One region of the Ralstonia edaphi genome, then DNA from elsewhere that is predicted to be linked to it. Evidence: riboswitches for the same ligand, from Rfam matches in the RefSeq annotation. Region 1 holds a riboswitch; the other holds the start of a gene.
What was found. Region 1 has a riboswitch for glycine ahead of gcvT (glycine cleavage system aminomethyltransferase GcvT). Riboswitches for the same ligand answer to the same signal wherever they lie in the genome.
Positions count from the first base shown of each region.

Region 2: it holds a riboswitch for glycine, as region 1 does, so the genes downstream of both, R2669_RS01170 (D-amino acid dehydrogenase) here and gcvT (glycine cleavage system aminomethyltransferase GcvT) in region 1, are expected to answer to the same signal.

Region 1 is NZ_CATWHI010000014.1:97-8,965, forward strand. It holds gene R2669_RS24740 (UvrD-helicase domain-containing protein) at 3-2,135, opposite strand; gene R2669_RS24745 (hypothetical protein) at 2,409-2,735, shown strand; glycine riboswitch at 3,136-3,233, shown strand; glycine riboswitch at 3,246-3,373, shown strand; gene gcvT (glycine cleavage system aminomethyltransferase GcvT) at 3,503-4,630, shown strand; gene gcvH (glycine cleavage system protein GcvH) at 4,678-5,058, shown strand; gene gcvP (aminomethyl-transferring glycine dehydrogenase) at 5,127-8,066, shown strand; gene R2669_RS24765 (L-serine ammonia-lyase) at 8,216-8,869, shown strand, end outside.
Region 2 is NZ_CATWHI010000001.1:229,143-250,444, forward strand. It holds gene R2669_RS01095 (bifunctional enoyl-CoA hydratase/phosphate acetyltransferase) at 1-543, opposite strand, end outside; gene R2669_RS01100 (hypothetical protein) at 553-1,065, opposite strand; gene R2669_RS01105 (ABC transporter permease) at 1,075-2,226, opposite strand; gene rbbA (ribosome-associated ATPase/putative transporter RbbA) at 2,239-5,055, opposite strand; gene R2669_RS01115 (HlyD family secretion protein) at 5,019-6,092, opposite strand; gene R2669_RS01120 (efflux transporter outer membrane subunit) at 6,089-7,603, opposite strand; gene R2669_RS01125 (PHA/PHB synthase family protein) at 7,604-9,352, opposite strand; gene R2669_RS01130 (gluconate 2-dehydrogenase subunit 3 family protein) at 10,037-10,906, shown strand; gene R2669_RS01135 (GMC family oxidoreductase) at 10,903-12,669, shown strand; gene R2669_RS01140 (c-type cytochrome) at 12,666-13,517, shown strand; gene R2669_RS01145 (hypothetical protein) at 13,707-13,892, shown strand; gene dbpA (ATP-dependent RNA helicase DbpA) at 13,907-15,304, shown strand; gene chrA (chromate efflux transporter) at 15,330-16,565, opposite strand; gene R2669_RS01160 (ethanolamine ammonia-lyase subunit EutB) at 16,690-18,072, shown strand; gene eutC (ethanolamine ammonia-lyase subunit EutC) at 18,093-18,893, shown strand; glycine riboswitch at 18,958-19,063, shown strand; gene R2669_RS01170 (D-amino acid dehydrogenase) at 19,209-20,462, shown strand; gene R2669_RS01175 (porin) at 20,532-21,302, opposite strand, start outside.

The DNA.
Region 1 (8,869 bases):
AATCACGAAACCACAGTCTTCTTAACCGCCAACAACCCCTTCAACGCCCCCAACCGATCCTTCGGCGACATCGCCGGCATCGTGTCCTCCGGCGTCGGCCCAGCATCCTCCCCAAGCTTCATCTCAGCGATATAGCGCGACGGCTCGCACACCACCGTCTCCCGCGCTCGCTTGCGCTTCTTGCACCAACTGATATGCAGGCTGCGCTGCGCCCGCGTGATGCCCACATACATCAACCGCCGCTCTTCTTCGATCTTCTCGTCGGTCAGGTCGTCGTCTTCACGACAATGCGGCAGGATGCCTTCCTCCACACCCACCAGAAACACGTGCGGATACTCCAGCCCCTTGCTCGCATGCAGCGTGGACAGGCGCACCGCATCCGGATCCTCTTCCTTGCCTTCGAGCATGCTGATCAGCGCGATGGTCTGCGTGAGTTCCAGCAGGTTCTTGCCGGTGTCCATCAGGCCATCGGCGTTGTCGAAACCGGTGGCCTCTTTGTCGTCACCTTCGTCGTCATCCTTCTCCGGCTTGGTGCCCTTGCGCTTGAGCCAGTCGAGAAACTCCAGCACGTTGGTCCACTTGTTCTGCGCCTGGCGCTCGTCGTAGGTGTCGTACAGGTAGGCCTCGTAGTGGATGCCTTCCATCATCTCGTCGAGCAGCGTGGCGGCGGGCTCCTTGGCGGCGCGGTCCGAGAGCCGCACGATGAATTCGCAGAACACCCGCAGCGGCTCCAGCTGGCGCGGCGCGAGTTGCGCTTCGATGCCGCCCATCATCGCCGCCTCGAACAGCGACACCTTGGCCTGTCCCGCGAATGCGCCCAGCACTTCCAGCGTCGCATTGCCCACGCCGCGCTTGGGCGTGGTGATGGCGCGAATGAACGCAGGATCATCATCCGCATTGGCAATCAGCCGCAGATACGCGCACAGATCCTTAATCTCCGCCTTGTCGAAAAAGCTCTGCCCTCCCGAGAGCACATACGGAATGCGCTCTCGGCGCAGGATCTGCTCGAACAGGCGCGCCTGAAAGTTGCCGCGATACAGGATCGCGTAATCGCGAAACTGCGCGCGGCGCTCGAACTTGTGGGCGGACAGCTTGAAGACGACGCTTTCGGCTTCGTGTTCTTCGTCATTCGCGCTGGTCACGTTGATGGCATCGCCCATGCCGTGCTCGCTCCACAGCGTCTTCTCGAACAGCTTCGGGTTCTGCGCGATGACTGCGTTCGCGGCGTTCAGGATGCGCACGGTGGAGCGGTAGTTCTGCTCCAGCTTGATCACCTTCAGGTTCGGGAAATCCGTCTGCAGCAGCTTGAGGTTGTCGAGCGTCGCGCCGCGCCAGCCGTAGATGGCCTGGTCGTCGTCGCCCACCGCCGTGAAGGCCGGCGCCCGCAGGTGCGAACCGCCCGCGAGCAGCTTCAGCAGCTGATACTGGCAGGCGTTGGTGTCCTGGTATTCATCGACGAGGAAGTAACGCAGGCGGTTCTGCCACTTCAGGCGCACGTCTTCATTGCGCGCGAACAGCTCGGCGGGAATGCGGATGAGGTCGTCAAAATCCACCGCCTGATACGCATGCAGCGTCGCGACGTAGTTGCGGTAGACGAGCGCAGCCTGGTGGTCGTCGACGTTGTTGTTGGCGAGCGCCTCGGCAATCGCGGTGTCCGGATCGACGAGACCGTTCTTCCACAGCGAGATCGTGCTCTGCACGCGGCGGATCAGCTGCTTGTCGGTCGTCGCGAGTTGCTCTTGGATCATGCCGAAGCAATCGTCGGAATCCATGATCGAGAAACGCGGCTTGAGGCCGACGTGTTCAGCCTCGGCGCGCAATATCTGCACGCCAAGGGAGTGGAACGTACAGACCGTCAACTGCTTGATGGGAATGCGCTTGCCGTCTTCGCGTGTCTTGCCGTCCATCAGCTTGGCCACGCGCTCCTGCATTTCCTTGGCCGCCTTGTTGGTAAACGTAACGGCGGCGATGTGCTTGGGCTCGAAGCCCTTGTCGAGGATCAGGTGCGCGATCTTCTGCGTGATCACGCGCGTCTTGCCCGAGCCCGCCCCCGCGAGCACCAGGCATGGGCCGTCGAGGTAGTGCACAGCTTCGGATTGGGCTGCATTGAGCCCGTGGGCGAGACCGGAAGACATGGGGACAGGCGGAAGAAAAAGCAGGCGGGAACGACAGCGGAGGGCGATGGTAGCACGGCGCTTTTGCGTCGATTGAGCAGATGGCAAACCCTTCACCGGGGCGCCAGCGGAGGTGCCCGATACCGCACCGTATGCGTTTGCGCCCCTCCCTTTTCGCAGGGGCGTTACATCGCTTACGCGCCGTTACACGAACGCCGTACACGGCGCTCCTCAGCACGCCGTTATGGACGGGACAGCGGCTGAATCGGTCGGCCGCTCATCGGAGAACGCACCATGAACCGCATCGTCAAAGCCCTGGCCATCAGCGCCGTCGCCCTGTCTGCCACCACGGGCGCCTTCGCCCAGACGCAATGGCAAAAGGACCACCCGCGCCGCGCCGAGGTCAACCACCGCCTCGCCAACCAGAACAAGCGCATCCACAACGAAGTGAAGGAAGGCGAAATCACCAAGAGCCAGGCGCGCCAGCTGCACAAGGAAGACCGCCAGATTCGCCAGGAAGAGCGTGACATGGCCGCCCAAAACGGTGGGCACATCACCAAACAGGAACAGCGCACGCTGAACCAGCAGGAAAACCAAGTCAGCCGCCAAATCGGCAAGTAAGTCAAAGCAAGAGCAGCCACACCCGCACTCCGACCACACCCGAACAAGGCGCTCCCGCCCGCGCCCCGACGGTGTGGCCGTTGTCTTTGGCCTTTGACGTTCCTGCCCTAGATGGCGCCTTGAATTTCTGTTGCAGGGAGGAAAAAGGAAGGGAAACTGTCTGAGCGAAGCGAGTTTTTCCCTTCCCCTCCCTGCGACATAAATTCAAGGAGTCTTCCGCCATCTCGGGCGCGCCTTTCTTTTGCTTACTTTTCTTTGGCAAGACAAAGAAAAGTAAGTCGGTCCCGGCAGGGAACGAAAGGGGGATGGACCACAAGCACAAAAAATCCAGCCCTCCCCCCAACCCGAAACCGCCAAGTCCACCCCAATTGACAATCCCATCCCCCTTCCGTAAATTCCGCCCATCCATCCGGGAGAGCGTGCCCGCCGTACACGGCAAGGCGCCGCCGAAGGGGTAGCACCCGAAAACTCTCAGGCATCCAGGACCGGGCGGATCGGCGGACATGCGTCCGACCGCACTCTGGAGAGCTGGCGCCGCACGACCACTGCGGGCGCCCACCGAAGGGGCTCACGAACGGCGCGCACCGCTATGCGCACCGCTTCGCAATCTCTCAGGTACCAAGGACAGAGGGGCCATCTGCGCAGCTTGTTGATCTTCATGGCGTCACCATGAGGGATCAGGCTGCGCGGGTGGCCTTTTTGCTTTTCTGGTTCCCGATCCATGCGCCGCGCCCAAGCCACGGCGGCGCACTCAGCCGAGAGATTCCATGACGCTCCAACACACGCCGCTCAATGCCATCCACCGCTCGCTGGGCGCCCGCATGGTCGACTTTGGCGGCTGGGACATGCCCGTCAACTACGGCTCCCAGATCGAAGAGCACCACGCCGTGCGCCAAGATGCCGGCATCTTCGACGTCTCGCATATGTGCGTGGTCGACCTCACCGGCGCGCGCGTGCGCGATTTCCTGCGTGGGCTGCTCGCCAACAACGTCGACAAGCTGCAGACGCCCGGCAAGGCGCTCTACAGCTGCATGCTGAACCCCAAGGGCGGCGTGATCGACGACCTGATCGTCTACTTCTTCCGCGAAGACTGGTTCCGCCTGGTGGTCAACGCCGGCACGGCACCGACCGACCTGGAGTGGATCGTCGCGCAGAACGCCGCCGCCGGCACCGACGTGACCATCACGCCGCGCCGCTCCGACAACAATGCGGGCGCCGAGCCGCTGGGCATCCTGGCCGTGCAGGGCCCGAACGCGCGCGCCAAGACCTACGCCGCGCTGCCCGGCACGCAGGCCGTGGGCGATGCGCTCAAGCCGTTCAACGCGGGCTTCGTCACCGTGGAAAACGTAGGCGAGGTCATGGTCGCCCGCACCGGCTACACCGGTGAAGACGGTTTCGAACTCGTCGTGCCGGCCTCGCAGATCGCGGGCGTCTGGGAGCGCCTGCTGCAGGCCGGCGTGCGCCCGGCAGGCCTGGGCGCGCGTGACACGCTGCGCCTGGAAGCCGGCATGAATCTCTACGGCCAGGACATGGACGAGCATGTTTCCCCGCTCGACGCCGGCCTCGCCTGGACGGTCGACCTGCAAAGCGAACGCGACTTCACCGGCAAGGCCGCGCTGCAAGCCGGCGGCCAGCGCGAGCAGTTCGTCGGCCTGATCCTGCGCGACAAGGGCGGCGTGCTGCGCGCCCACCAGAAAGTCATCACCGCCGCCGGTGACGGCGAGATCACCAGCGGCACGTTCAGCCCGAGCCTGTCGCTGTCCATCGCACTGGCGCGCCTGCCCAAGGACGTGGCCATCGGCACCGACGTACAGGTCGAAATTCGCGACCGCAAGTTGACCGCGACTGTGGTTAAACTGCCGTTCGTGCGCAATGGCAAGGCGCTGGTCAGCTGAACATCGAATCTGCATTCCCAAATACCCATCTTCCGGAGAAACCTTTCATGAGCAACGTCCCCGCCGATCTGAAGTACACCGAACACGACGAGTGGATCCGCGTTGAAGCCGACGGCACGCTGACCATCGGCATCACCGACTTCGCGCAGGACGCGCTGGGCGACATCGTCTTCCTGGAGCTGCCGGAAGCCGGTCGCGCCGTTGCCAAGGACGAAGCGATTGCCGTGGTCGAATCGGTCAAGGCTGCCTCCGACATCTACGCCCCCGTCTCGGGCGAGATCATCGCCAACAACGCCGACGCAGCCGGCGCACCGGAATCCGTGAACGCAGGCGCCTACGACGCCTGGCTGTTCAAGATCAAGCCGACCAACGCCGACGACGTGAACGCCCTGATGTCGGCTGCTGATTACGAAGCCAAGATCGGCTAAGCCGGTCACCCCAAGCCGATGTGCCTGACCCGCACATTGGCGCTTTGCCTGAATTTCGAGCCCTTGCCATGAACGCTCCGCACCCCGCTTCCTCGGCGCTTGCCGCCGAACGCCCGACGTTGGCTGACCTGGAGGCGCGCGACGCCTTCGCGCACCGCCACATCGGCCCGTCTGCCGACGAGCAGACCGCCATGCTCGGCACGCTCGGCTACACCAGCCGCGCCGCGCTGATCGACGCCGTGATCCCACCGGCCATCCGCCGCCAGGACGGCATGCCGCTGGGCGAATTCACGCAGCCCCTGACCGAAGAAGCGGCCCTCGCCAAGCTGCGCGGCATCGCCGGGCAGAACCGCGTGGTCAAGAGCCTGATCGGCCAGGGCTATTACGGCACGCACACGCCGGGCGTCATCCTGCGCAACATCCTCGAAAACCCCGCCTGGTACACGGCCTACACGCCGTATCAGCCGGAAATCTCGCAGGGCCGTCTGGAAGCGATGCTGAATTTCCAGCAGATGGTGATCGACCTGACGGCGATGGACATCGCCAATGCGTCGATGCTGGACGAAGCGACCGCCGCGGCTGAAGCCATGACGCTGCTGCAGCGCATCGGCAAGTCGAAGTCGACCGTGTTCTTCGTGGCAGACGACGTGCTGCCGCAAACGCTGGAAGTCGTGCGCACCCGCGCCGAGCCGATCGGCGTGCAAGTGGTGACCGGGCCGGCGGCCGACGCTGCCAAGCACGACGCGTTCGGTGTGCTGCTGCAATACCCGGGCGCCAACGGTGCGCTGCTGGGCGATCTGGCGACCTACCAGGCGCTGACGGACGCCGTGCACGCCGCCGGCGGCCTGGTGGTTGCCGCGGCTGACCTGCTGGCGCTCACGCTGCTGGCCGCGCCGGGCGAATGGGGCGCCGACGTGGTGATCGGCAACACGCAACGCTTTGGCGTGCCGTTCGGTTTCGGCGGCCCGCACGCCGGCTACATGGCCGTGCGCGATGCGTTCAAGCGCTCGATGCCGGGCCGACTGGTCGGCGTGACGATCGATGCGCAAGGCAACCCGGCCTACCGCCTCGCGCTGCAAACGCGCGAGCAGCACATCCGCCGCGAGAAGGCCACCTCGAACATCTGTACCGCGCAGGTGCTGCTGGGCGTGATGGCGTCGATGTACGCCGTCTACCACGGCCCGCAAGGCCTGAAGCGCATCGCCCAGCGCGTGCACCGCCTGACCGCCACGCTGGCCGCCGGCCTGCGCGCGATCGGCTACACGCTGGAAGCCGATGCCTTCTTCGACACGCTGACCGTCGCCACCGGCCCGCGCACCGCCAACCTGCACATCGCTGCGCAGGCGCGCGGCATCAACCTGCGCCAGATCGACGACGCGCGACTGGGCATCTCGCTGGACGAGACCGTCACGCGCGCCGATGTCGTGGCGCTGTGGGAAGTCTTCGCGCATGCCGCCCACGCGAGCGCGCCGGACTTCGACCAGACCGAAGCGGGCGTCGCCGATGCGTATCCGGCCTCGCTCATCCGCCAGAGCGCGTACCTGACGCACCCGGTGTTCAACGCGCACCACTCCGAGCACGAAATGCTGCGCTACCTGCGCAGTCTCGCCGACAAGGATCTCGCGCTCGACCGCACGATGATCCCGCTGGGCTCGTGCACGATGAAGCTCAACGCCACCGCAGAAATGCTGCCGGTGACGTGGCCCGAGTTTTCGAACATCCACCCGTTCGCGCCCGCCGACCAGACTGTCGGCTACCGCGAGATGATCGACCAGCTCGAGCAGATGCTGTGCGCCGCCACCGGCTACGCCGCCGTGAGCCTGCAGCCGAATGCCGGCTCGCAGGGCGAATACGCCGGTCTGCTGATCATCCACGCCTACCACGCCAGCCGTGGCGAAGCGCACCGCAACGTGTGCCTGATCCCGTCGTCGGCGCACGGTACGAACCCCGCATCGGCGCAGATGGCCGGCATGCAGGTGGTCGTCGTGGCCTGCGATGAGCGCGGCAACGTCGATCTGGCCGACCTGGAGAAGAAGGCGGCCGAACACAGCAAGAACCTCGCGGCGATCATGATCACCTACCCGTCCACGCACGGCGTGTTCGAGGAAGGCGTGAAGCGCGTCTGCGAAATCGTGCACAGCCACGGCGGCCAGGTGTACGTGGACGGCGCCAACATGAACGCCATGGTCGGCACCGCCGCGCCGGGCCACTTCGGCGGCGACGTCTCGCACCTGAACCTGCACAAGACGTTCTGCATTCCGCACGGCGGCGGCGGCCCGGGCGTTGGTCCGGTGGCCGTGGGTGCGCACCTCGCGCCGTTCCTCCCGGGGCGCGCGGCTTCCGGTGAAGACGCGAGCAAAAACATCGGTAACGTGTCGGCGTCGGCGTTCGGCTCGGCGTCGATCCTGCCGATCTCGTGGATGTACATCGCGATGATGGGCGCCGCGGGCCTGACCGCCGCCACCGAGACGGCCATCCTGTCGGCCAACTACGTGGCCAAGCGTCTCGCGCCGTACTACCCGGTGCTGTACACGGGCGCGCACGGCCTGGTGGCCCACGAGTGCATTCTCGACATCCGTCCGCTGCAGAAGGAATCGGGCATCAGCAACGAAGACATCGCCAAGCGGCTGATGGACTTCGGCTTCCACGCACCGACGATGAGCTTCCCGGTGCCGGGCACGCTGATGATCGAGCCGACCGAAAGCGAGCCGAAGGTGGAACTCGACCGCTTCATCGACGCGATGATCGCCATCCGCGGCGAAGTCGACAAGGTGATCTCGGGCGAATTCGACCGCGAAGACAATCCGCTCAAGCACGCGCCGCACACCGCAGCCGTGGTGATGGCCGATGACTGGTCGCACAAGTACACGCGTGAGCAGGCCGCCTACCCGGTGGCATCGCTGCGCGCACGCAAGTACTGGCCGCCGGTTGGCCGCGCCGACAACGTCTACGGCGACCGCAACCTGTTCTGCGCCTGCGTGCCGATGAGCGAGTACGCGCAAGACTAAAGCCGGCGACCCAGCGCGATTGCCATCGCGCCGCGCCTCAGGCGGCCGCCTCGCACCACGGGGCGGCCGTTTGCGTCTGAACAACCCGAACGCGGGCGGCCACAAGCCGACTCGCCCCTTTTGCAAAACGCCCCCCGGAGCCTTACCCCATGGCTGTTTCTGTTTTCGACCTCTTCAAGATCGGCATCGGCCCGTCCAGCTCGCACACCGTCGGGCCGATGCGCGCCGCGCTGATGTTCGCCTCGGGCCTCGAAGCCGACGGCCTGATGCCGCAAGTCGCCAGCGTGCGCGTCGAGTTGTACGGCTCGCTCGGCGCCACCGGCAAGGGCCACGGCACCGATCGCGGCGTCATCCTCGGGCTGATGGGCGAGGCGCCGGACACCATCGACCCCGACACCATCGAAGACAAGCTGGCGGCGCTGCGCGCCTCGCAGTCGCTGTCGCTGCTGGGCCGCCACCCGGTGCGCTTCACCGAGAAGGAGCACATCGCCTTCTATCGCCGCGAGGCGATGGCCGAGCACCCGAACGGCATGAAGTTCCATGCCTTCGATGCGGCCGGCGAGCGGCTGCGCGAGGCGCGCTACCTGTCGGTGGGCGGCGGCTTTGTCGTCACGGCCGGTGCGCCGAATACGCAAGTGCTGGCCGCGCACGACCAGTTGCCGCATCCGTTCCGCAGCGGCAAGGAATTGCTGGCGATGTGCGAATCGACGGGCAAGTCCATTGCCCGCCTGATGCTCGAAAACGAATTGACGTGGCGCACCGAAGCCGAAGTGCGCGCCGGCCTGCTCAACATCTGGCACGTG
Region 2 (21,302 bases), on a different contig from region 1:
ATGGATACCGTCACTGCCGGTGGTGATGCGCACGTCCGGCAGTGTGGTACGCGGACGCTCGATCCGCTCGGTGGGCGCGATGACCTCCGCCTCGCCCGCGATGGCCACTGTGCCGCTGTCGTTCGTACACGTGCATGCCAGCTTGACGCGCTTTCTTTCGTCCTCTTTGCTGACCACCGTCACGCGGATGGTCAACGTGTCGCCAATGCGCACCGGTGCCAGGAATTGCAGCGTCTGTCCAAGGTAGATCGTTCCCGGGCCCGGCAAACGGGTCCCGAGCAAGGCGGAGATGAGCGCTCCGCCCAGCATGCCGTGGGCGATCACGCCATGAAAGCGCGTGGATGCGGCAAATTCCGGGTCGAGGTGCTGGGGGTTGACGTCCCCCGACAGCACGGCAAAGAGCTGGATGTCCTCTGCCGTGAGCGTGCGCAGGATGGCTGCGGTGTCGCCAACGGCAATTTCGTCAAAAGTGCGATTGCGCACCACGCTGAGGTCGCTGCCCGGCAGGAGCGCCGGAGATGCAGGCAGATGATCGGGGCCCATGTGCGCTCGTCAGGAAGCTTTGCGGAGTTGTCCGTTGCCCTTGCCGGGGGCACGCAGAAGATTCGGGTTCGACGGCTCGCTTGCGGAGCGGACCCATGCATCGCCCGGCACGCCCCACGTCGACAGCATGCCCTGCAGCGCCGTGTGGACCGGCATGGCATTGCCGGCTGTGCTCAGGGCCCGAACGGAAGCCTGCTGCCATTCCAGCATGACGCGCTGGTAATCCGCCACGAAGCTCGACTGGTTCGAGATAGCCGTTTGCAGCACCCGTTGAAGTACATCCATGGCGCGCTGGCTGCTTTGCCAGAAAGCGTTGGGCAGCAGTGCTGCAAACGCGTTCCAGTCCTCGACGCTTTGCAGGTCGGCCAGCGCAGACTCCGTGCGGGCAACGTCTGCGGCAAGCAGGTCGGCGCCGAGTTCATACCAGCGCTGTCGCGTTGCCTTGAGCAGACCCAACGTCTGCAGTGCGAATGCGAGCTGCGCCTTTTGGAGCGCGAGCGGAACGTTGGCGGGTGTATCCATGTTGGCTCCTTAAGCCATCTGGCTGATGGTTTGGCGAAAGCGCGTCAACGATGCGAGAAACAGCACGGCGCCGATGACGCAGATGGCCAGACACTGCGGCCACACGACATCCAGCCCCGCACCCCGATAGAGAATGGCCTGCGACGCCGATACGAAATGCGTGGTCGGTGCGGCGAGCATGATGTCCCGGACCACGCCGGGCATGCTCTCGCGCGGGGTGGTGCCGCCGGAGAGCAACTGCAGCGGCAGCAGCACCAGAACGAGCAGCATGCCGAACTGCGGCATGGACCGCGCCACCGTCGCAAGAAAGATTCCCATGGAGGTTGTGGCAAACAAGTGCAGCGTGGCCACCAGCATGAAGAGCAGGATCGAGCCTTCGATCGGGACATGCAGGGCGCCCTGCACCACGAACACCAGCGCCACCAGCGCGGCGAGCACCACCACCAGCCCCATCGACCAGACCTTGGACACCATGATCTCGAACGGCGTGACAGGCATCACCAGCAGGTGCTCGATCGTGCCGTGCTCGCGTTCGCGGATCAGCGCCGCGCCCGTCAGGATGATCGACAGCATGGTCACGTTGTTGATGATCTCCATCAACGAGCCGAACCACGTCTGCTCCAGGTTGGGGTTGAAGCGTGTGCGCAGCACCAGGTCGACCGGCGTGGCAGGCGCGGCGCGGTGGCGCTGCAGGAACGTGTTCACCTCGCCCGAGACGATCTGCTGGATGTAGCCGTTGCCGGTGAAGGCCTGGCTCATGCGCGTGGCGTCGATGTTGAGCTGGATTGACGGTGCGCGGCCAGCCAGCACGTCGCGCTGGAAATTGGGCGGGATGTCGAGCACGAACGTGTAGCGGCCGCTGTCCATGCCTGGGTCCACGTCCGTGAGCGGGATCAGTGCCGGGGTGCGGAAATGCGGTGGATAGAAGCTCGAGACAATGCGCGCCGACAGCGGCGAGCTGTCTTCATCGACGATGGCGATCGAGGCATTGTGCAGGCTCTCCGGCATTGCGGTGGCGGCCACGTAGATCGACAGCGTGAAGGTGTAGACGATCAGCACCATCATCATCGGGTCGCGCAGCAGGCTTCGCAATTCCTTGATGCCGAGGCGGAAGATGTTGCTCAGACGGGCGGTGCGGCGATCGGTCGGAAGGTGCAGCATGGCGTGACTCTCCTACCGATCCTGCTTGCGCAGCATCAGCAAGGTGGCGCCCAGGATGAACGGCACCGCCGCCAGGAGCGGCCAGAAGGCGCTGCCCAGCGCGCCCACATCCAGCGCCTTGCTGAACACGCCGCGGCTGATCGTCAGGAAATGCGTGGCCGGATACACGCGCCCGATCACAGCGCCCGCCCCTTCCAGCGACGACACCGGATTGAGCAGTCCTGCAAACTGCACGCACGGAATGATCGTGCCGATCATCGTGACGAACATGGCCGCGATCTGGCTTTGCGTGAAGGTCGACGCAAACAGCCCGAAACCCGTGGAACACGTCACGAAGATCAGCGCCCCCAGCGCGAGCGTTGCAAAGCTGCCCTTGATCGGCACACCGAACACCGTCACCGCCAGCAGCGCCAGCAAGAAGAAGTTCAGCATGGCCAGCACGATGTACGGCGCCTGCTTGCCGAGCACGAATTCCGCCCGCGTGACCGGCGTCACGTAGAAATTGATGATGGAGCCCAGTTCCTTCTCTCGCACCACGGACAACGCCGCCAGCATGGCGGGAATCATCATCAGCAGCATTGGAATCACGGCGGGCACCATGGCAGGCAGGCTTTTCACGTCGGGGTTGTAGCGATAGCGCGTTTCAACACTGCTGGGCGCCGCCAGGCGCACCCCCAGCCGGTGCACGGCCGCATCTGCCAGCCAGAGCTGGTGGATGCCCTGCACGTAACCGCGCACGGTTTCCGCGCGGGTGGGCATGGCGCCGTCCACCCAGGCCCCGATCTGCACGACCGTGCCGCGCTCCACATCGCGCGCAAAGCCCGGCGGAATTTCGATTGCCAGCGACAGCTCGCCGTTGCGCATCCGGCGGTCCAACTCAGCGTAGTCCCGAATCGGGGGTTTTTCGATGAAATAACGCGAGCCCGCCAGGTTGAGCGTGTAGTCGTGTGAAAGCACGGTCTGGTCACGGTCGAGCACGGCGTAGGTCAGGTTCTCCACATCGAGGCTGATGCCGTATCCGATGATGAACATGAGGATGGCCGTGCCCAGCAGCGCCAGCGTGGCGCGCACGCGGTCACGGCGCAGTTCCAGGGCCTCGCGCAGCGAATAGCTCATCGCACGCGCCAGACTGAAGCGGCGCGCGGCCGACATGCCGGTAGGCGCAGGGGTTGGCGCCGCGCGCTCCGGCAGCGGCGCGGCAAACTCGGCGGCTCCCGCAGACGCTTCGGCCGCCTCCTGCAGATAAGCGATGAACGCTTGCTCCAGCGTCTCTGTACCCCGGGCATGCACCAGCGCCGCGGGCGCGTCGCTCACCAGCACGCGGCCCGCATGCATGAGCGAGATGCGGTCGCATCGCTCGGCCTCGTTCATGAAATGCGTGGAGATGAAGATGGTCACGCGGTCCCGCCGCGCGAGGTCGATCATCAGGCGCCAGAACATGTCGCGTGCGACCGGGTCCACGCCGGAGGTCGGCTCGTCCAGAATCAGCAGCTCGGGCTTGTGCACCATCGCCACGGCCAGTGACAGGCGCTGCCGCATGCCCAGCGGCAAGCTCTGAGGCAGGCTGTCGGACACGTCCTGCAGCCCGAACCGGGTCAGCATCTCAGCCACGCGCGACTGCACTTCCTGCTCGGGCACCTGGAACAGCCGCGCATGCAGGACAAGGTTCTGGCGCACGGTTAACTCGCCATACAGCGAGAACGCCTGCGACATGTAGCCCACGCGCCGGCGTGTGTCGATGTCCTTCGGGTCCACCGGATGGCCGAACAGCCAGGCCTGCCCTTCGGTGGCGGGCAGCAGGCCGGTGAGCATCTTCATGGTGGTCGATTTGCCGCAGCCGTTGGAGCCGAGAAAGCCGAAGATTTCTCCACGACGGATGCGGAAGTCGACGTGGTCCACGGCAACGAAGTCGCCGAAGCGCATGGTCAGGCCGCTCGCCTGCACGGCCACATCGTCTTCTGCGCCAGCCACGAGGGGTGGCACCACCACGGCCTGATGGCCCTGCCGGCGCGTTGGCGGCAGCAGTGCGATGAAGGCGGCCTCAAGCGAATCGGCACCGGCGCGGCTGCGCAGCTCAGCCGGCGTGCCGGTGGCGAGCACCTGCCCGGCGTCCATGGCGACCAGCCAGTCGAAGCGCTCGGCCTCTTCCATGTATGCGGTGGCCACGATCACGCTCATGCCGGGTCGCGCGGCGCGAATACTGGCAATCAGGTCCCAGAACTGCCTGCGCGAAAGCGGGTCGACGCCCGTGGTCGGTTCATCGAGGATCAACAGATCCGGGTCGTGGATCAGCGCGCAGCACAACGCCAGCTTCTGTTTCATGCCGCCCGAGAGCTTGCCTGCAGGCCGTGAGAGGAACGCCCGCAGGCCGGTGCTGGCCGTGAGTGCATCAATGCGGCGGCGGCGCTCCGCTGCATCGTGGCCGAACAGGCGCCCGAAAAACTGCAGGTTCTCTTCGATCGAAAGCGTGGGATACAAGTTGCGCCCCAACCCTTGCGGCATGTAAGCGATGCGTGGGCCGACCGCTGCGCGTGCTCGGCGGTCGCTCATGTCGCTGCCCAGCACATGGACGGAGCCTTCCTGCAGGGCCCGGGCGCCCGCCACCAGAGACAGCAGGCTGGACTTGCCCACGCCGTCCGGGCCGATCAACCCGACCATGCACCCCGCGGGCAGGTCGAGCGTGACGCCATCCAGCGCGAGCGTCTTGCGGTAGCGCAGGCGCACGCCGGCCAGGCTGGCCACCGGCGCCGCCGGGCGCGCGTCAGGCGAGGCGCATGAGTCGGCAGAGGCGGTCACTGCGGAACCTTGATCGCCAGGCCGGCCGGCCATTCGGCTTGCGCGTCGAGCTTCAGCCACGCCACGCCGGGCAAGCCGGTCTTCACCAGCTTCAGGTGCTTGCGCAGCAGATCGCGATCGATCTGCGCCTTGACGCGGAACATCAGCTTCTGGCGCTCGCTGGCCGTTTCCACGGTCTTGGGCGTGAATTGCGCGGTGCTGGCCACAAAGGACACGCGCGCCGGAATCACGTATTGCGGCGCTGCGTCGAGCACGATACGCACCTCGCTGCCCATGGCGATGCGGCCCGCGTCGGTCTCCGGCACGAAGAAGGTCATGTAGACGTCGGACAGATCGACGAGATTGAGCAGCCGCCCGCCGCCGGCCAAGACCTCGCCAGGCTGGGCGATGCGGTATTGCACGCGGGCGTCGCGCGGCGCCGTCAGGGCGCTGTCATCGATATCGGCCTTGATGCGCAGTACGGTGGCGTCTGCCGCCTTGACGGTGGCGCCGGCGCCGGCCACCTGTGTCCGCGCGGCCAATACGGCTGCCTGCGCCGCCTCGGCTTGCGCGCGGGCCGCCACCAGCGCGGCCTTGGCGCTGCGCACGCGGGCGCGGTCGTCGTCCAGCTCCTGCATCGACGATGCCCCTTCGTGCGACAGCGTCTCGGAGCGCGCCAGGCGGCGCTGCGCGGCATCGAGGTCGCTCTCACGCAAAGCAATCTGCGCGAGAGCCGCCTGCCGATCGGCTTCTCGCACGGCCACCTGCGCCTGTGCGCTCGCCACGGCAGAGACCGATTGCTGCTGCCGCGCCAGAGCCTCGTCGCGCTGCGCTTCCAGCGTCTGCACTTGCATGTGCGCAAGCGGCTGCCCTGCCGTCACGAAGTCGCCCTCGTCCACCAGGATGTCCTGCACGCGGCCGGGGAGCTTGGTTGCCACGTCGATTTCGGTGGCTTCGATGCGGCCGTTGCCGCTCACAAAGCCCTTGCCGGGACCTTCTTGCCGAAGCGTCTTCCACGCGAACGCCGCTCCGGCTACCACCAGGGCGGCCGCCAGCAGCGCAATCCATCGTTGTTGGGGAGTCGTCGTCATGGTGTTGTTCGGCCCGATACGCGCGATGCCGGCGTCAGGCTCAGAGGATGGGGTTGCGGATCGGTTGCGGATTCGACGGCCTGCGTGCCGCCGCCCAGTGCCGCATACAGGCCAACGCGGCTCGAGAGAAGCGCGCGACGCATTTGCACCAGTTGCTGCTGCGCGGCCAGCAGATCGCGCTGGGCGTCGAGCACCTCCAGGAACGTCGATGCTCCAGCGTCGAAACGCAGTTGCGACAGCCGCGCCCGTTCGGTCTGTGCGGCCAATGCGGCCTTTGCAATGTCGAGCTGTTCGGCCAGCCACCTGCGTGCCGACAGCGCGTCGGACACGTCGCGGAATGCGCCCTGCACCGTCTTTTCGTAGGCGGCCACGGCAAGGTCTCTGCGGGCTTCTGCCAGGTCGAGGTTGCTGCGCAGCTTCCCGCCTTCAAACAGCGGCAGGCTGATGCTGGGCGCAAACACCCAGGCGCGTGTGCCGGGTGCAAACAGATTGCCCAGTTCCGGGCCGACGGTGCCGTAAGCGCCCGTCAGCGCCACGCGCGGAAAGAACGCCGCCCGTGCCGCACCGATGCTGGCGTGCGCGGCCCGCAGCCGGTGCTCCGCAGCTGCAATGTCCGGGCGCTGCGTCAGGAGATCGGAAGGCAGACCGGCGCGCAGCTCGGCCAGCATGTGGCGCTCGTCAAGCGGCTCGGCAACAGGTGGCAAATCGATGGGCTTGCCGACAAGCACGGCCAGGCCGTGCGCCTGAACGTCGCGCGCCTGCCGCAGTTGCGTCAGCAGCGCCTGCGCCTGGGTCAGCAGGGTCTCGACCTGCGTTTGGTTCAATCGTGAAGTCGCCCCGACCGCCACCCGGCGCGAGAAGATGCGCAGTGTCTCGGTGCGGCTGTCCACGGTCTGCTGCGCCAGCGCGATGCGCTCGTCCAGTTCACGCAGGACCAGGTAGCTGTCGGCCACCTGTGCGATCAGCCCAAGCGCGACCGCGCGGCGCGCCGCGTCGGAGGCTACGTAGCTTTCCAGAGCGGCGTCGTTGAGGTTGCGCACGCGCCCCCAGAAATCGATCTCCCAGCTGGAGACACCGGCCCCCACCTGGTACTGGGTGACACGCATGGGCATGCCGAATGGGCTGACGTCCGCCGGAATGCTCAGGCGGCTAACGCCGGCCTGCGCGTCAAGGTGCGGAAAAGACTCCGAGCGCTGGATGCCAAACGCGGCACGCGCCTCTTCCACGCGCAGCACGGCAGTGCGCAAGTCACGGTTGTTCTCCAGCGCTTGCGCAATCAACGCCTGCAGGCGCGTGTCCGTAAAGTACGCCTGCCAGCCGGTGGCGGCGGCGGACAGGCCGTCCGTGCCGTCGTCGGTGTCGTAGTGCTGGGCCACAGGCAACGCGGGCGCCTCGTAAGGCGGCGCCATCGAGATGCAGGCCGACAGGGCCAGCACAGCGGCGGCGGCCATCGCGGCGGCGCGGGTGCCTGCGTAGCTGCCATGCTGCCGGCGTTGTTTCTCCACACGCATCTATTTCTCCAGCACGTAGGTGCCGGGCGCATCGGCCAATGGCGGGAATCCTGGAACGCCCATCTTCGGCGGCTTCACCACTGCGGAGCCCGAGGCATGTTCAACGAGCCATGCATGCCACGCCGGCCACCAAGAGCCGTCTGTGGCGGGTGCCGAGGCCAGCCAATCATCCGGCGCCGCCGATGTCTCGCCTGCATGGCGTGTCTGCATCTGGAAACGCCGATGCGAGTTGACGGGCGGGCTCACGATGCCGGCGTTATGGCCGCCGCTGGTCAACACGAACGTCAGCTCAGCCTCGGTCAGGTGATGCAGCTTGTAGACGGAGCGCCAGGGCGCCACGTGGTCGGTCAGCGTGCCCACCACGAAGATGGGCAAATCGATATCGTTGAGCGCCACCGGCTTGCCGTTGACGGGGTAGCGGCCCTCGCTCAGGTCGTCGTTCAGAAACAGGTGCCGCAGGTACTGGCTGTGCATGCGCGCGGGCATGCGCGTGGCATCGGCGTTCCAGGCCATCAGATCGTTCATGGGTGCGCGGTCTCCCAGCAGGTATTCGCCCACCAAGCGCGACCACAACAAGTCATACGAGCGAAGCATCTGGAAGGCTCCGGCCATCTGGCTGGCGCGCAGATAGCCGGTCTGCTCCATCTGCGCTTCAAGCAGGCTGACTTGGGCCTCGTCGATGAACAGGCCCAGTTCGCCCGGCTCACAAAAGTCTGTCTGGGCGGCAAAGAGCGTCATGGACGCCAGCCGCGCATCGCGATCGCGCGCCATGGCCGCTGCGGCAATCGCCAATAGCGTGCCCCCAAGGCAGTAGCCGGTCGCATGTACGCGCTGGCCCGGCACGATGGCATTGACGGCATCGAGCGCGGCAAAGACGCCGAGCTTCAGGTAGTCATCCATGTCGAGGTCGCGATCCGCCTCGTCAGGGTTCTTCCAGGAGATGCAGAACACGGTATGGCCCTGCTCGAGCAGATAGCGGATCAGCGAGTTCTGCGGCGACAGATCGAGGATGTAGTACTTCATGATCCAGGCCGGCACGATCAGGATGGGCTCGGCCTGCACCTTGCTCGTGGCTGGCGTGTACTGGATCAGCTCGATCAGGCGGTTGCGCAGGACCACCTTGCCGGGCGTGATGGCCACGTCGCGGCCCACCATAAAGCGTTCGGTACCGGCAGCGGGCGCGCCGCTCATGGAGCGCTCCACATCGTCAAGCGCATTGAGCGCGCCGCGCACGAGATTGGTGCCGTGCTGTTCAAAGGTCCGGCGCAGGACAATCGGGTTGGTCGCCAATTGGTTGCCCGGCGACATCATGTCGAGCCATTGCCGCGCAGCAAAGGCGACCACGTCCTCATGATGTTTGGCGACACCCCACACGCCGCGCGTCGCCGCCTCCCACCATTGTTCTGTCAAGAGGAAGGCCTGATGCAGCACGTTGAACGGCCACAAGCGCCACTCGTCGGCAGAGAAACGACGGTCGCGGGCCGGCGGCTGGACGCAAAGACACGCGTTCTGGGGCCCGGAAGCCATGCAGTTCCGGATGTAACCCTCGAGTTGTTGGGCCTGCGTCAGCGCCAAGCGGTACAGATCCAGCTGCTTGCCGGGAGAGACGGCCAGATGCAGCGCCCAGTCGAGCAGCGCCAGTTGCATCGATGCAAGCGACAGCGAATTGGAGGCGCGGGCAAGCGCAGCGTGAAACGGTAGGTCGATCTGCTCAGCAGTCAACGAAGACGGCACGGGGGCGGTGCGCATGGTCGGGGCGTCAAACGATTGCGAAATATGCAATCCATTAGATGCCAGGGGCTACCGCCCGGACTTGATGCACCTCAAACCGGGGCAAGAGGGCGGACTCTAGGTGGAGTCACAGAAACGACATCTGGGGGTGGCAATCCGGGCAGCAGGTCACTACCGCGCGCTATTCGGTAGGGGTCTCCGACCCGGGCCACCCCGTCGTCTACCGACGCGTCGGCTCGCCTCGCATATCTGCGGATCCGCCCGAGCCCGCGGCCGCGCCCGTTCCTGCCAAACCGTCGCTACCGCCGGATCCACGCGATCCGGCCGAGGTGCCGGCGCCCTCGGGGGCGGATGCTTTGGGCGCGGACGCCGACACTGTATTGGGATGCCGGGGCAGGGATTTTTTTGTCGCCTGAGGTGGAATCGCCGCTGCGGAAGCTGGCCGCGCAGGGTGTATCTTCCCGGGCTGCGCGAACGAAAGCCCGCTTCCCCATCCCAGCAAAACGAGCAAGCCAGCCGCTGCCCTCTTCTGCACTTTCCATACGTTGTCCATGCTCGGCCTCCGGTGCGTGCCGGTGTTTGAAGCAGCCGACATGCCACCGGTATCCATTCGCAGTCACGATTCTTGCTGCCCCGTCGGCTTTCAGCGTTTTGTTTCGCGCTGAGCCGCCATCGTCAACATCCCCGAAGACGGAGCCCGATATGCACGACGAATTTAAACCGGCCCGGCGCCGTTTGCTCAAGGCCCTGGGGATCACGCTACCCGCCTCGACCACCGTATTCGCTGGCGCGCAAAGCCCAGCGGCACGCACATCCGAGCACCTTCCGGGCATGACTGCCACGCCGGGGCCAAGCGCCACCTCCGGCGCAGCGGCGACTGAACCTGTGAGTCTTTTCTTCAATGCATACGAAAAAGCGGCGGTCGATGCGATCGTTGCGCGCCTGATTCCGGCAGACGAACTCGGGCCCGGTGCGAAAGAGGCTGGCGTCACGGTGTTCCTGGATCGACAACTGGCGGGCAGTTTCGGCAGCGGCGCGAACTTTTATCGCCATGGCCCCTTCCAGCAAGGCACACCGGAACAGGGCTATCAGCTGGCGCTCACGCCGGCGGAATGCTACCGCCTCGGTCTGGCGGCATTGGACCGCGTCTGTGCAAGCCGTTATGGCGGAAAGCGATTCGCCCAGCTCGATGCAGCAACGCAGGACGCGGTGCTTGGCGAGGCTGAGGCCGGGAAACTGCAGATGGACGGTGTGCCGAGCGCGGTGTTCTTCCAGACGCTGTTGGATGGCGCTGTCGAGGGCTATTTTTCCGACCCCATCTACGGCGGCAACCGCGACATGGTGGGCTGGAAGCTGGTCGGTTTTCCGGGCGCAATGGCCAGTTTTGCCAATGACATCGAGCGACACAACCAGCCCTACACGCGTGCGCCTGTTTCGATTGCCACGGCCCACGCGCACGACATGGCGACAGCGCCGCCGCGCTCGGAAGCACAACCGATTGCCTTCGTCGCGCTTGCAAGTAACGAGGTATGCCGCAGCCGCACGGGCGCCGATAACGGAGGCGGCGAATGAAGACATTGCCTCCCGTGGATGCCGTAATCATTGGCGGCGGCTGGACCGGCGCCATCATCGGCAAGGAGTTGGCGGCACATGGCTCGCGTGTGGTGGTGATGGAGCGTGGGCAGCCCCGCTGGCCGTCGCCCGATTTTCAGGCGCCGGCAATCCACGACGAACTGAAATACACGCGCCGGCATGCGCTGCACCAGGACACATCGACCGAGACCTTCACCTTCCGCAACCGCAGCGACCAGGTGGCCTTGCCGATGCGCCGCTGGCAGTTCGCCTATCCGGCCACGCATCTGGGCGGTGCCGGCAACCATTGGTCGGGCGCCTATTACCGGTTCGACCCGACCGACCTCAAGCTGCGCAGCCACTATCGCCAGCGCTATGGCGACCGCATCTTCGACGCCAACCTCACCGCCCAGGACTGGCCCCTCACCTACGACGAGCTGGAACCGTATTACGACCGATTCGACTACCTCATCGGCGCGTCGGGTTTTGCCGGCAACCTGAAGGGGCAGTTGCAACCGGGAGGCAACCCATTCGAGCCGTGGCGCTCGCGTCCGTATCCGAATCCGCCGATGAAGGTGCCGTTTGCATCGGCATTATTCGGCACGGCTGCAGCATCAATGGGATACCACCCCTACATCCAGCCCTCTGCGCTGTGCACGCGTCCGTACGTGAACACCGAGGGGCTGCCGATGAATGCATGCGTGTATTGCGGTTTCTGCTCCAACTTCGGCTGTGAGCATTTTGCGAAGGCGTCCCCGCAAATCTGTGTACTGCCGGCGGCGCTCAAGCTCAACACGTTCGAGTTGCGCACGAACGCCCACGTGCTGAAGGTCGAGCTGGACGAAGCGCGCAAGCATGCCCGGGGCGTGACCTATGCCGACGCCACGGGCCAGCAGTTCTTCCAGCCCGCAGAGATGGTGGTGCTATGTGCGTTCAGCGTTCAGAACGTGCGGCTGCTGCTCCTGTCCGGCATCGGCAAGCCTTACGACGCTGCCACGGGCCAAGGCGTGGTGGGCCGCAATTACACGCACCAGACAACGTCCGGCGTGAACCTGTTCTTCGACGAGAAGACGTGGCTCAACCCCTTCATGGGCGCCGGTGCTGCGGCGGTGACGATCGACGATTTCAGCGCCGACAACTTCGACCACGGCCCGCATGGCTTCGTGGGCGGCGGCTATATCCAGATCCAGGTGGTGAGCGGTGCGCCCATCGGATACCACCCGACCCCGCACGGCACACCGCAGTGGGGCAGCGCCTGGAAGCGCGCCGTGAAGCGCTATTACAACCATTCCGCGTCGATCACGATCACCGGCTCGGCCATGCCGACGCGCGGCGGCTATCTCGACCTGGACCCGACGTACCGCGACGTCTACGGCCTGCCGCTGCTGCGCATCACGTATGACTTTCCCGACAACGACATCCGCATGTCGGCCTTCCTCACCGACCGTGGGAACGCAATCGGCAAGGCCATGCAGGGTGTGGTGGCAACCGAGCCTGGCCCCCGCAAGCGGCCATACACGGCGACGAGCTATCAGTCGACACACCTTACGGGCGGCGCCGCGATCGGCGACGATCCGGCCACCAGTGTCGTCAACCGCTTCGGGCAATGCTGGGATGTGCCCAACGTGTTTGTCACCGGGGCCAGCCTCTTCCCGCAAAACTCCAACTACAACCCCACCGGTACCGTCGGTGCCACCGCGTATTGGATTGCCGACGCCATCAACGCGCGCTATCTGAAATCCCCCGGGAAGGGACTGGTATGACCGAAGACCGCCCGCCCTCTCGCCGCCTGCCGGTCGTTTTATGGCTGCTGCCGTTGCTCGGCATTGCGCTGCCGATCTGCGCGGTCTTCTATGACATGTTGTCGGATCGGGGCATCTCGTCATTTCGTGGGGCAAGCCAGGCGCAAAACCATGCGAAGCCGCTAGGGAACGTGGCGGAAACCGGCACGGCGGTCAGGCGCGCCACCGATTTCATTCCCAAGCCGACGGCATGGTCCGCCCTGCTGGCAAAGGCGCCGCAAGAGGACACCGCGCGCGCGCGGATCCTTGTCACGCAGGGCAGTGGCGCCGTGCCGCCTGCATGCGCGACCTGCCATGGGGCGAAGTCGGTGGCGCCGCAACCGTTTCCTGCGCTGGAGGGATTGCCGGCCGAGTACATCGTCAAGCAACTGCTCGATTACCGCAGCGGCGCGCGGCAATCGTCCGTCATGCGACCGGTCGCGCGCGAGTTGTCGGATAGCGATATCACAGCAGTCGCGCGGTACTACGCGGCGCAAGCGCGGCCGGGCACCGCAGCGCTATCCACGGATGGCGCCGCTGCGAGGCTGCATTGGTCGGGCGACAACGGGCGAGCCCTGCCCGCCTGCGCAGACTGCCACGGCGCTTCGGGGCGTGGCGGCGGCCCGGTCCTGCCACCGCTGACGGGGCAGCCCAAAGGCATGGTCGCTGCGCAGCTCAATGCGTTTCGCTCCGGCACGCGCGCCAACGACGACGACGGCGTCATGCGCGCTTTTGCACACCGCCTGACCGCTGCCGAGATCGAAGGCCTCGACAACTTCTATGCCGCAGCTTCCGCCCCGCAGGGCGGCGTCCGCAAGCCAGCGCAGTAGAAATCGACCTGCCACATCCCGTTCAGATGAGACGGAGCCGCTACTTGCCCCAAGGCGGGGCGTTTCCGTGGTACAACCGGCGCCAGCGTCTCATTCACTTCCTGCATTCAGATCGACATCGGCGCACTTGCGGCCCGATCCACCTGCCTCGCCACCGAGGCACAACGACACCTCCATTTAGAGAAAACCGTGTTCACTTGCATCAACCAGAGCTGCGGCACGCAGTGGCAGCTTTCCGACGTCGTCATCAAAGACGAGGGCCAAGGGCCGCTCTTCCGCTGTGCGCTATGCGGCGCACGCAACTATCTCAAACGCGTCGAAACCAAAGACGGCCGGGTCATCTACAAGCAAATCGAAGGCAAGCCGCTCAAGTGATCCAACGCAACGACATGACCATCGAACCGACCGCCGCGCCTTTCAGCACCCTGCCGCTCGCCCCTGCCGTGCTCGCCAACCTTGCGCAGCTTGGCTACACCGACATGACGCCGATCCAGGCCGCAAGCCTGCCGATCGCTCTTGCGGGCCACGACCTGATCGCACAGGCAAAAACCGGCAGCGGCAAAACCGCAGCGTTTGCGCTGGCCCTCCTCGCACGGCTCGACGCGCGGAGCTTCGACGTGCAGTCGATGGTGCTCTGCCCTACGCGCGAGCTGGCCGACCAGGTTGCGCAGGAGATCCGCCGCTTGGCGCGCGCCGAAGAAAACGTGAAGGTGCTGACGCTGTGCGGCGGCACACCGATGCGCCCGCAGGCGGCAAGCCTGGAGCACGGCGCGCACGTCATCGTCGGCACGCCGGGCCGCATCATGGACCATCTGGAGCGCGGCAATCTCGCGCTTGGTGCACTGAAGACGCTCGTGCTGGACGAAGCCGACCGCATGCTCGACATGGGCTTCTTTGACGACATCGCGACGGTCGTGCGGCAATGCCCGGCCGACCGGCAAACGCTGCTGTTCTCGGCGACGTACCCGGAAGGCATTGCCAAACTGAGCCAGCGGATCCTGCGCAACCCGAAAGAAGTAAAACTCCAAGAGCGCCACGACGACAGCAAGATTCGCCAGCGCTTCTACGAGGTGACCGACAGCCAGCGGCTGCATGCGGTCGGGCTGCTGCTCAAGCACTATCGACCGGTGAGCACGCTCGCGTTCTGCAACACGAAGCAGCAATGCCGCGACCTGCTCGACGTGTTGCGCGCGCAGGGCATTCACGCGCTTGCGCTGCACGGCGAACTCGAACAGCGCGAGCGGGATCAGGTGTTGATCCAGTTTGCGAACCGCAGTTGCTCGGTGCTGGTTGCAACCGACGTCGCCGCGCGCGGGCTCGATATCGCGCAACTCGAAGCGGTGATCAACGTTGACGTGACGCCCGATCCCGAAGTGCACGTGCACCGGATTGGCCGCACAGGCCGCGCCGACGAGAACGGCTGGGCGCTGAGCCTCGCCAGCATGGACGAGATGGGCCGCGTCGGCAATATCGAAGAGGCGATGGGCCGCGAGGTCGAATGGCACAAGCTCGACGAGCTTGATACCGGCAACGATGCGCCGCTGCTGCCGCCCATGGAAACGCTGCAGATTCTCGGCGGACGCAAGGAGAAGATCCGCCCCGGCGATGTGCTGGGCGCCTTGACCGGCGACGCTGGCTTTCGCGGCGACCAGATCGGCAAGATCAACGTGACGGAATTTTCGACCTACGTCGCGGTCGAGCGCGGCATCGCGCGCGACGCGCTGCGCAAGCTCAACGCCGGGACGGTGAAGGGCAAGAAGGTCAGGGTCCGGCTGATGGAGGAGTGACGCCCTCCCCTGCGCCGCCAGCGCCTCAACCCAGCATGGCAGCGGCAACACCCGCCGCCGCACACAACGCCACCACGATCAACGGTGGCGTTTTCCATCGCGCCAGCAGCAGGAACGCAATCACTGCGACGGCAACATCGCTCCATGACCGCACGGCGCTCGTCCAGACCGGCGTGTAAAGGGCAAACGCCAGCAATCCCACCACAGCGGCATTCACACCCGCAAGCAGCGCCGCCATGGAAGGACGCGCGCGCAACGCCTGCCAGTAAGGCAACGCCGCGATGACCAACAGCAGGCCCGGCAGAAAAATACCCACCGTGGCAAGCGCGGCGCCAGCCCAGTGATTGAGCCCCGGGCCGATCGTCCACCCCAGGAACGCGGCGAAGGTGAATAGCGGCCCGGGCACGGCCTGCGCGGCGCCGTAGCCGGCCAGGAAATCGTTTGACGCGACCCAGCCCGTTGCGACTGTCTGCTGCTCCAGCAGCGGAAGTACGACATGACCGCCCCCGAAAACCAACGCGCCCGAACGATAGAACGCGTCGAACACCTTCGCGGGCATCCACGAATGAAGATCCGTCATCAACGGAAGCCCAAACAGGAGCGCGCAGAACAGCACCAGGCTGACGACGCTGGCCATGTGAGACACGCGGAATGCGCCGTCCTGCCCTGCCTTCAAGCCAGCCGGCACCGGACGGGCCGATCGGCACAGCAACAGCCCCAGCACGGCGCCCAGCGCAATCACGACCAGTTGCGCGTAGACGGTCGTCAACGCACCAAGCACGGCAATGCTGATCACCGCGATGCCTGCGCGCTGCCAGTCGGGACAGAGCTTGCGCGCCATGTCCCACACGGCCTGCGCCACCACCGCAACGGCAACGAGCTTCAAACCGTGGATCAGGCCTGCGCCGACCGGGCCGCCCAGGCTCGGCGCGAGCATTGCAAAAGCCAGCAGCAACAGGACGGAAGGTAGCGTAAAGCCGCACCATGCCGCCAAACCGCCGCGCCATCCGGCCCGGAGCAAGCCGACGGAAAACCCGACTTGGCTGCTGGCAGGCCCCGGCAGAAACTGGCACAGCCCCACCAGATCGGTGAATGTTGCGTCGTCGAGCCAGCGCCGGCGCTCCACGAACTCACGGCGGAAGTAACCGATATGCGCGACGGGGCCGCCGAAGCTCGTGAGCCCCAGCTTGAGAAAAACCGCCAGCACTTCCATGGCAGAGCCCGCTTGATGTGTGCGGGACGGTGTGGCGGAAGCGGTCATCGGGGCGGGATATCGATGTTTGAGAAACGCGTATTAGAACATTGCCGCCATGGCTTGGAAGGCAACTAAAGTGGCAGGATAGGCATCGCCGTCACCGTCATCGGACTCTGCCGCGTATCCCATCATGCACTTTGCCCACACCATTGGCGCACAGCGCCATGTGTTCAACGATCTCAAGACGCTCCTGGCCAAAGCCAGTCCGGCGCGCTCCGGCGACTACCTGGCGGGCCTCGCCGCGGCCAGCGAGGGCGAACGCATGGCCGCACGGATGGCGTTGGCGGACGTGCCGCTGTCGGTCTTCCTCAACCAAGCGCTGGTGCCGTATGAAGACGACGAGGTCACGCGCCTGATTCTGGATCGGCACGACGCACAGGCCTTCGAGCCGATCGCCTCGCTCACCGTGGGCGAATTTCGCAACTGGCTGCTCCTGCACGAGACCGACAGCGCGACATTGACGAGCGTCGCCGCGGGCATCACGCCAGAAATGGCCGCCGCGGTCAGCAAGCTGATGCGCAATCAGGATCTGATCGCCGTGGCCCGCAAGTGCCGCGTGGTCACGCGCTTTCGCAACACCATCGGTTTGCCGGGCCGGTTGTCAGTCCGGCTGCAGCCCAATCACCCGACGGATGATCCCAAAGGCATTGCTGCGTCGGTCATCGATGGCCTCCTCTACGGCTGCGGCGACGCGACCATCGGCATCAACCCTGCCGGGGACAATCTCGGCGCCATCGTTTCGCTGCTGCAACTGGTGGATGAGCTGCGCAACCGCTACGCCATTCCCACGCAGTCGTGCGTGCTGACCCACGTGACGAACACGGTGCGCGCCATTGACCAGGGCGCCCCGGTCGACTTGGTATTCCAGTCGGTGGCTGGCAGCGAGCAAGCCAATGCGGGGTTCGGCATCAGCCTCGCATTGCTGGGCGAAGCCCATGACGCAGCGCAAAGCCTCTCGCGCGGCACGGTTGGCAACAACGTGATGTATTTCGAGACCGGCCAGGGCAGCGCGCTGTCGGCCAACGCGCACCACGGCGTCGATCAGCAAACGATGGAAGCGCGGGCCTATGCCGTAGCGCGGGCGTTCTCGCCCTTGCTGGTGAATACGGTCGTCGGCTTCATCGGCCCGGAGTATCTCTATGACGGCAAGCAGATCATCCGCGCCGGATTGGAAGACCACTTCTGCGGCAAGCTGATGGGCCTGCCGATGGGCTGCGACGTCTGCTACACCAACCACGCAGAGGCCGATCAGGACGACATGGATACACTGCTGACGCTGTTTGGCGTGGCGGGCGTCCAATTCATCATGGGCGTGCCGGGCGCTGACGACATCATGCTGAACTACCAGAGCACGTCGTTTCATGACGCGCTTTATCTGCGCGACACACTCGGCCTGCGGCCCGCACCGGAGTTCGAGGCGTGGCTGCAAGGCATGGGCATCGTCGATGCTGCCGGCCGCCTGCAAGACGCGACGGCGCGGCAACCGCTGCTGCAGTTGGCTCACGCGCTGTGAAATCCCTGAGGAAGCCGAACATGCCAAAACACACGCTGGGTCAGCTGAATCCGTGGACGCATCTGCGTGCCTTCACTGACGCCCGAATCGCGCTGGGCCGCGCCGGCAACAGCCAGACCACCGACGCCGTGCTCGCCTTTGGCGTGGCGCATGCCCAGGCGCGCGATGCCGTGCACCTGCCGCTCGATAGCGCCGCGGTGGCGGCAGTACTTGGGGAAGCGGGTTTCACGGCGGTGACGGCCCACAGTGCGGCCGCCGATCGCGCCCAGTATCTGCGCCGTCCCGACCTTGGCCGCCGCCTTGACGATGCGAGCCGCGCAAAACTCGGCGCGTTGCGGCCAGCACAGCCATTCGACGTTGTTTTCGTGATTGCAGACGGGCTCTCCGCATTGGCGGTGCAGAGCCATGCCGTGCCCCTGCTGTGCAGCGTGCGCGAGCGTCTGCCGTGCGACTGGTCGATCGGGCCCGTGGTTATCGCCGAGCAGTCCCGCGTTGCGCTGGGGGATGAGATCGGTGCGCTGCTGGGCGCGCGGCAGGTGGTGATGCTGATCGGTGAGCGACCGGGGCTGAGTTCGCCTGACAGCCTAGGCATTTACCTGACCTACGCGCCGCGTGTTGGCCGCTCCGATGCGGAGCGCAATTGCATTTCCAATGTGCGGCCGGCAGGCCTGACCTATGACCAGGCGGCGAGCCGGCTGGTGTTCCTGCTCAACGGCGCGTTGGCGCTCGGCCGCAGCGGCGTCGACCTGAAGGACGACACCCCACCCGTTTCTGCTGTTGCCTCGGGTACAGCCCGACTTGCCGAACGTCAGAACCCATGACACACTCCCTCCCGCTGCCCACACCGGCAGCACGCAGGCGCGGCTGACGTACCAACGACAGCTGCAACACGCCGCAGGAGAGACCGGGCCCAACGCGCATACGCGTAACGCCCGGCGCCGATGGAGCAACCACCCCGGAAACTCTCAGGCAAAAGGACTGTGGCGTCGACTGCGAATCTGGAGAGAGGCGTGCACGCGCGCGCCCACCGAAGGGGAAGGCGCCAGCGCTGCTGATGCCCAAGCTCTCAGGTCCCAAGACAGATGGGGTGAGCCGACCGGATCGTCCGGTCATGACATCACTCCATAGGGACCGCCATGACGCACATCGTCATCGTCGGCGCCGGCATATCTGGCGTCACTACCGCTTACACGCTTTCGCAACTCGGCTATCAGGTCACGGTGCTCGACCGCCACCTGTATCCGGCCATGGAAACCTCGTTCGCCAACGGCGGCCAGCTTTCCGCCAGCAACGCTGAAGTCTGGAACAGCACCGGCACGCTGCTCAAGGGCATCAAATGGATGCTGCGCAACGACGCTCCGCTGCTGCTCAACCCCAAGCCCTCGTGGCACAAGTATTCGTGGATCGGCGAGTTCGTCGCCAGCATCGCGCACTACCGCCGCAACACCATCGAAACCACCCGCATGGCCATCGAGGCACGCAAGCATCTGTTTGCGATGGCCGAACGGGAGCAGATCGATTTCGACCTGCAGAAGCGCGGCATCCTGCACGTCTATCACGACAAGGCCAGCTTTGCGGCAGCAGGCAAGGCCAACGCCCTGCTCGTCGCCGGCGGGCTTGAGCGCCACGCCGTGAGCCCCGAGGAGATTGCCGCCATTGAGCCGACGCTGCGCGGCAACTACTACGGCGGCTACTTCACCGCATCCGACGCCACGGGCGACATCCACAAGTTCACGCGTGGCCTGGCGCAGGCGTGTGAGAAGCGCGGCGTGCGGTTCATGCACGGCGTGGATGTGCGCGGTGTGGAAACCACCGAAAGCGGCGTGCGCCTGCTGTTGCAAACCACACTCGATGACCGCCTTTCCACCAGCTCGGCGAATGTCGTACAGGACCTTGCCGCAGATGCGATGGTCGTGTGCGCAGGCGTGGGCAGCCGGCATATCGCACAACTGGTGGGCGATCGCATCAACGTGTATCCGGTCAAGGGCTATTCGATCACGGTCCACCTGGACGACGATGCCAGCGTGCAAGGCGCGCCGTGGGTCAGCCTGCTCGATGAGAGCGCAAAGATCGTGACAAGCCGGCTGGGCGCGGGCCGCTTCCGCGTGGCCGGTACGGCAGAGTTCAATGGCTACAATCGCGACATCCGCGCCGACCGCATCGAACCGCTGGTGGCCTGGACGCGCCGCAACTTTGCGATTGGCACGTCGCGCGTGGTGCCATGGGCCGGCTTACGCCCGATGATGCCGGACATGATGCCGCGCGTCGGCCGTGGGCGGCACGCGCGCGTGTTCTACAACACGGGCCACGGGCATCTGGGCTGGACGCTGTCTGGCGCGACCGCTGCCATGGTGGGCGAGGTGATCTCGCGAGATTGCCCGCTGCATTGATCGCAGCATGAAAAAAAGCCCGCCGGAACACTGGCGGGCTTTTTTTCATTGCGGGAATGAACCAAGCGATCAGAACTTGTGCCGCACGCCCAGCATCACGCCCAACCGCGAGTTGTTGCCATACGTGTTGCCCGAATTGTTGAATGCGGCCGCGCTGTTCAGGGCAACCCAGGCGCCCTGCAGGCGGGTGTAGTCCACTTCGGCGTAGACGTCGGTGCGCTTGCTGAAGGCGTAGTCGAGCATGCCAGCGGTGGTCAGGCGCTTACCGCTGGCATCAAGATGTTTCATCCAGTCGTACTGCACGGTGCCGATGAAGCTCAGTGCGCCGGAGATCGGCACCTTTGCACCAACATAGGCGGCCTGGTTCTTGTAGTCGGCCACGTCGAGACGGCTGTTCGTATAGCCGAGGTACCACGTGGCAATCGACGTATCGAGCTTGCCGCCAAAACCCCAGACCGTCTGCTTGCTGGCCTGCGCTGCCGGCACCGCCCCGAAGAACGCCGATGACACATCGCGCGTGACCTGGTACACGGCGCCCACTTCAGCCGGCCCCATGCTGTAGACGATCGAGCCGGCGCCGGCCGAACTCTTGCTGAAGCTGCCAGCCGCCTCGCCAAACGTCCATGCGCCGGCAAGCTGCAGGCCGCCGAACGACTTGATGTATTTGACCGTGTTGTCGTAACGCAGGCCGGTGTAGTTGCCGCCTTGATAGCCGACGATGGAGTTGTTGGCGAACGCCATCGCCTCATACGAAGACAGCACTTCATGCGCCAGCGTGTATTGGCGTCCCAGGTACAGCTTGCCGTAGTCGCCCTCCAGGCCCACCACCGCGGTGCGCCC